2 linked regions of the Panacibacter ginsenosidivorans genome follow. The protein of the gene in region 2 interacts with the protein of the main gene of each other region in a pairwise test. Links are inferred from orthologs where the notes say so. Each region holds a gene or a part of one and is shown on either strand. Other genes may lie near its edges.

The links. Proteins that work in one complex are often made in the same cells at the same time.
Region 1: the proteins of ung (region 2) and FRZ67_RS05055 interact in binary tests that used the Escherichia coli proteins (3 or more experiments, as listed by UniProt). The link is inferred for Panacibacter ginsenosidivorans from one-to-one orthologs.

The regions. Positions count from the first base shown.
Region 1 is NZ_CP042435.1:1,211,518-1,214,549, reverse strand. Bases 1-2,880 are described here. They hold FRZ67_RS05055 (nucleoside-diphosphate kinase), read right to left. Parts: upstream 1,709-2,880; coding sequence 1,292-1,708; downstream 1-1,291. Other genes in these bases: FRZ67_RS05045 (hypothetical protein), read right to left, coding at 2,275-2,880; FRZ67_RS05050 (hypothetical protein), read right to left, coding at 1,896-2,195; FRZ67_RS05060 (TraB/GumN family protein), read left to right, coding at 359-1,258; FRZ67_RS05065 (LytR/AlgR family response regulator transcription factor), read left to right, coding at 1-186. Also shown: more of FRZ67_RS05045, read right to left, coding at 2,881-3,032. UniProt on the Escherichia coli protein: Major role in the synthesis of nucleoside triphosphates other than ATP. The ATP gamma phosphate is transferred to the NDP beta phosphate via a ping-pong mechanism, using a phosphorylated active-site intermediate.
Region 2 is NZ_CP042435.1:5,233,446-5,236,791, reverse strand. The notes cover bases 238-2,965. They hold ung (uracil-DNA glycosylase), read right to left. Parts: upstream 2,074-2,965; coding sequence 1,402-2,073; downstream 238-1,401. Other genes in these bases: porU2 (putative type IX secretion system sortase PorU2), read right to left, coding at 2,514-2,965; FRZ67_RS22095 (lysophospholipid acyltransferase family protein), read right to left, coding at 481-1,239; FRZ67_RS22100 (sulfatase-like hydrolase/transferase), read right to left, coding at 238-428. Outside these bases: more of FRZ67_RS22100, read right to left, coding at 1-237; more of porU2, read right to left, coding at 2,966-3,346. UniProt on the Escherichia coli protein: Excises uracil residues from the DNA which can arise as a result of misincorporation of dUMP residues by DNA polymerase or due to deamination of cytosine.

The DNA of each region.
Region 1 (3,032 bases), 4.0 Mb from region 2 along the record:
AGCATGAAATCTGTAGAAGAGCAGTTGCCGGAAAATGATTTCATCCGGATACATAAATCTTATATTGTTTCAGTTTCGCATATTACCGCTGTAATGAAGAACAGTGTTTTTATTGGTGAACTTGAAATACCCGTTAGTGATAATTACAAAGACACACTTGCTGCTTTAACTGGAAAGCACGGTTAACTTTTATACCAAAATATCCGTTAAATGATTTTTGAAAAGGCAGATGTTTAATACAGCATCTGCTTTTTCGTTTATTTTGTTCCCGTAAGTTTATTGATCTGAACGATGAAGTGCTTGCGACGCAACGAAGATGCTATGAAAAACTGTAGCTGGTATTTAAAAAGAGAACAACATGAAAAAAAAATTATTAAAATATACTTCCCTTTTATTGAGTTTTACAGGACTTATTTCCTGCCAGGGTAAAAGCCAATTTGCAACTGCTGAAAATAACAAAAGCCTTTTATGGGAAATTACGGGCCCTGATTTACAAAAACCATCTTACGTTTTTGGTACCATGCATTTGCTTTGTTCAAATGATGCAAAACTGAGCACCAATTTGCAACAGGTTATTACCAACGCAAATGAAATATATTTTGAGGTTGATATGGATGATCTTGGCCAGTTGCTCACCGGGTTTACTGCAGGAACTATGAAGCATGATACAACGCTTCATCAATTATATACAGACGAAGAATACAACCGTGTAAAAACTTTTTTCGATACCCACGGCATGGGCATGCAGTTGCAAATGTTTAGCCACATGCAACCTATGCTGGTATCTGCATTGGTGTACCAGACCATGCTTCCATGTGCGCAGGCAGACGGGATGGAACTAAGCATTATGCAGCTGGCACATACCAAAAAGAAAGAGATAAAGGGATTGGAAACAGTAGCATTCCAGGCATCTGTGCTTGATAATATTCCTTACGATAAACAAGCCAAAGAATTACTGAACAGCATTGACAGCATTGAAACTTCCACTAAGGAAGCAGACGAAATGATAAAATTGTACAAAGAACAGGATATAGATAAATTACTCGAGTTTAGTTTAAAATCTGATGGCGGCACTACATCCGATGTACAGGATGTAATGATAGACCAGCGCAATAAAAACTGGGCAGACCAGTTTCCCAATATCACAAAAGACAAACAAATTCTTATTGCAGTAGGTGCGGGACATTTAGGAGGCGAGAAGGGATTACTAAATCTCCTGAAAGAAAAAGGTTACACCGTAAGAGCTATACAGAATTAAAAATCCCCCGATAAGTCGGGGGATTTCCTTTATCTAAAATCTTTCCAGCCCGGAAAAGAAGAAATTACCTTCTATTACTGCGTTCTCATCACTGTCGCTGCCATGTACCGCATTCTCACCAACTGATGCGGCATATTTTTTCCTGATGGTACCTTCTTCTGCATTGGCAGGATTAGTTGCACCGATCAGTTTCCTGAAATCAGCCACTGCATTATCTTTTTCAAGAATAGCCGCCACAATTGGCCCGCTGCTCATAAACTCAACCAGCTCTCCATAGAATGGTCTTTCCTTGTGTATTTCGTAAAAGGCACCTGCCTGTTCTGCGCTAAGTTTTATCCATTTCATAGCCTTTACAGAAAAACCAGCCTGTATCATCTGGTCCAAAATTGCACCCGTATATCCCTTGCCTGTAGCATCGGGTTTTATCATGGTAAAAGTTCTGTTACTCATCACGTATAAATTTGGCGGCAAATGTAAGCGTAAGAATGTAAACGGCGGAGAAATTTATGTTAACGGGCTGTAGTAATCCTATTCAACACCTGTTGTGTCACTCACTTGTGCGTTCAGAACTTTACGGAGCTTTTATGGATATAATTTAATTGATTTTTAGTCAACCTATTTCAGCAAGGTTTCCAAATTATTCCTGGTGTAAAATGCCATCATACTTTGCAGCATTGGCAGCAAATATTTGTTTCTGCTGGTCGTTTAAGAAACCCATCATTTGCTGCGTCATTTGTGCTCTTGCCTGCTGTATCTGGCTTCTGTCGCCACCTGTTGATTTTATACTTTGGCGTTGCTGTTTGAATGACTGAAATGCCTCCTTCAGTTTAGCCACCTGGTTCTGATCAAGATTAAGATCTGTAATAAGCGTTTGAAGAAGGTCAGCCATTTTGCCGCCACCTTTATTACCACCTAATAGTTTTTGAAAGAATCCCATAAGTTAGATTTTTGGATGATAAAATAAGCGAATGAAACTACAGGCTAATGTAGCTAAATAAAATAACCTTACTGTTAAGTTATTTGGAGTCTGTGCCCGGTTGTTTATATTCTATCACCACTTTGGCATTTTTCTTTTCATCAGACGATACAAACAATTCATAATGTCTGCCATCTGTAGTAATCACCATTAATGCAGTGTTGGGGGGTATGGTGCCAAGATTATTGGCCACCATTACGATCTCATGATAAGGATTATCAGCCGTTGCTTTTATATTGATAGTGATTGCTTTTTTGGTAAGCCCTCTCCTAAAAGCAATAACCTGGTTATTGTCATAAACAGTAATGGTATCACCATCAATTTCACCGTTATCATACAATTGTATCTGTATATCCTGCGATGCCGTAGTGATCTTTTTTACCAAAGGGTTATCCCTGTCTTTTATAACATCCGGTACAGGTAGCGTCTTCTTTGAAAGTATATCATCCGTTGGGTTTACAACTTTTGGTACCACAGGAGTCATCTTTACAATAGTGTCAGGCGAAGTATCTGTGCTTTTCCTTTTTACCGTGTTGTCACCGGCTTTTGGGGCAACAGGTTTTTTTACATCAGGAGTTGATTTTTTTACAACTGGTGGCGCAGTGGTATTTTTTTTGTTACCAGCTAATGGTTGTGCTTTCGGTGTTGTGTTAGCAGGCGGTGTTGTTTTTGCAACAGGTGGCTTTATTGCAGGTTTGTTTTTCTTTACCAAAAAATCTTCTTTTACAAAATCAGACTCTTCCACTTTTTCAAGATATACGTAGCCGCTGCCGCAATCTCCTTTTGAGTTCATGTTCA
Region 2 (3,346 bases):
TAAGTTGCATAGCCTGCATCTCTCAGTAATGTACCAAATGTTTTTTCATTTGGATTCATTACACCCCAGTCAACATAATTTCTGAAATTATATTTACCGGTCATAATTGCAAATCTTGAAGGTGCACAAAGTGGAGAGCTATAACATTGTGTAAACCGCATCCCCTTCGCGGCCATTTTATCTATATTCGGAGTAGAATATGTCTGGCCCCCATCTGCCGTAGGAACAAAATAACCAATATCATCTCCAAGTATAACAATAATATTAGGTTTCGTTACAGCGCCGGATGCATCTTCACCGTCTGAAGCAATTGATTGCAGCGGTTTTAATTCATCTGCCTTATGGCACGATGAGGCAGTTATAAACAGCAAAAACAGAAAGAGAAATGAGTTTGCAGACAGAGCATGAATTAGTTTTGGATATTTCATAAAGGTGGAGTTAATAAAACTAAATTAAGAAATCATTTGCTGTACTCAAAACCTATTTATTGGCTTCGTAGTAATCCCACATTTGACGAAACACTTTTTCTTTTAATTGTTTGGCCGTAATGCCGGTACTTTCAACAGGAGGTAAAAAATGCATTTCCATTTTGTGTGGTTCCAGGTAAAATATTTTTTCAGCAGGCAATACTTTACGGGTATTAAATAATAATGCTGGCATAATTGGTTTCCCTGTATCAACAGCAAGCTTAAAAGCACCGTCGTAAAAGGATTTCAGCGGATCATTGGTGCGATTACGCGTTCCTTCAGGATAAATAACCATATCAAGCCCTGTGCGCAACACCCATTTCATTTTACGAAAACTGTCTCTTCGGCTTTGTTCATTTTTCCTGTTTACCAATATACTGCCGGCAGCGTATATCCATCCAAAAACAGGAATAAAAGCAAAAGTTGTTTTCGCAATGGTCTTATTGGCCTGTGGCATAAAAGGGGTAGTTATCGGTATATCCATTAAGCTGTTATGATTGCATGCAACAATATAGTTCTCTCCTTTTTTAAAATATTCAGCGCTTACCACTTTCAACGGACATGCAATAAGATTGAGAAAGAAGGTCATCCATACTTTTGATACTTTGCGGTGCCAGTGCGCTGCAGCAGGCTCTTTTATTATATAACAACAGAGATAAAAAGGCAAAGCAATAAACATAGTAGGTACAAATAACACTAGTGCCCATAAACACCATATCCTGCAAAATATCTCTTTAAAAACTTTCATGTTGTGTGCAAATATATACTTCAAAGTATCTTTTTATAATGAAGAAAGATACCGGCATTGAATTTTAGTTTCAGTTAATGCCGCAATTTTTTATAATACAAGCTGCGGTATTCATGGCATCATCGTTGCGTCGCAAGCACTTTATCTCTTGTACAGATAGCATCATTGGTTTCAAAATCTAAATAGTTAAGGATTCCAGTCAATAGCTTCCAATGATTGTTGCCTCAGTATTCCATTTGCTTTGCTAAAGTGTTTACAACCAAAAAAACCGTTATGTGCGCTTAATGGTGATGGGTGCGCCGCTTTTAAAACATAATGCCTTGTTTCATCAATAAGAACCTGTTTATCCTGTGCGAATTTGCCCCATAATAAAAACACTACACCCTTTTTCTCAGTCGAAATTGCTTTTATAACGGCATCTGTAAAATCTGCCCAGCCAATTTTTGCATGGCTCATTGGCTCACCTGCTCTAACTGTAAGCGAAGCATTTAAAAGGAACACACCCTGTGTGGCCCATTTGGTGAGATTACCTGTTTTAGGAACCGGCATACCAATATCTGCATTAAGTTCCTTATATATGTTCTGCAAAGAAGGTGGTGGTGGCACACCATCAGGAACAGAAAAACAAAGTCCATGCGCCTGTCCGGCTCCGTGGTAAGGATCCTGGCCAAGTATAACAATCTTGACTTTATTAAAAGGTGTTTTATCAAAGGCGTTAAAAATTAATGACCCAGGCGGATAAATGATCTTACCCTGTGCTTTTTCAATTTTTAAAAAAGCTACGATCTGTTCAAAATAAGGTTTGGCAAATTCTTTATGTAAAACTTCTTTCCAGGAGGCTTCAATTTTTACATCCATGTTTTTTTGAATTACGTTTGGGTGCAAACTAATTAAAATTTACTTTTGCTGCCGCTCAATTGAGAAGTTGCAGTGACTGGCCTGGTAGCTCAGTTGAATAGAGCAACAGCCTTCTAAGCTGTGGGTCATTGGTTTGAATCCAATCCAGGTCACAACGGAGAAATCAATTCTCTTTAAAAGGCCAGCAAATGATTGATTTTGCTGGCCTTTTTATTTAAGCACGTCCTGTTTTATATTATTCAAAGTGATTTCCAGATTTTCAAAATGCTGCATAAAGTTATTTCGTACAAGAGTGCGACGCAACAGCAGCTAGATTTATAGACAGAAGCCCGGTATGTAAAATATGTATTACAACAATTGCTGAAGAAAAAAAATAAATACCGCTACCAACAAAAAGCCCGGCTTCTATTACCGGGCTTTTGAAAATAGTTGCGTTGTTATTACTGTTTATAAACTTTGAAAGAATGAATGGTGCTGCCATCAATAACCTGTAATATGTACACACCGCTGGTAATGTTATTAATATTAAGCGTTGTAGCGCCGGAGAAATCTTTTTGCAGCATTACTCTGCCTGAAATATCCGTCATGCGTAATTTAACAGCACCTGTGGCATCTTTAAGAATAATATTCAAAGTATTCCTGAATGGATTAGGATATACCAATATTCCACTAACACTTATGTCTGCCTGCCGTACCGGTGAATATCTAACAGAACCATCTTTGTCAATCATTTTAATTCTGTAATAGTTTGTGCCATTAACCGGGCTGGTATGTATAAATCCATAATAATTGTATGGTGTAGTTGTGCCTGATGGAGCTACTTTATCAATGCTTGTAAAATTGTGACCATCTTTACTAAACTCAACATTATACACTAACACATTTGTTTCGTTTGTTACTGTCCATTTCAATTCAACTGTTTTATTTAAAGGTTTTGCAGTAAGATCGAATGTATGAGAGGCAAGTATAAAGTTGCGTGTAATATTGATATACTTATACAGGAAGTTATTGTAATGATATTGTTCCGGCTGATCATTGTCTGGATTTATATCAATATAGAAATTGTATTTGCCCTGCACCAGGTTTGTAACATTCAGCAGGAATGGTATATGCACGGTATCTCCGGCAGGCAGTGCTCTTGCAGATGGTACACTAAATGCAACCGGTGTATTATTGGCATCGTACATGATAATTTTTACTTTCAGTGGCCCCATTGCTGTTGTACTTATGTTCTTAAAGATCACATACCCTTTCAGTGTATCAAACTGAATGT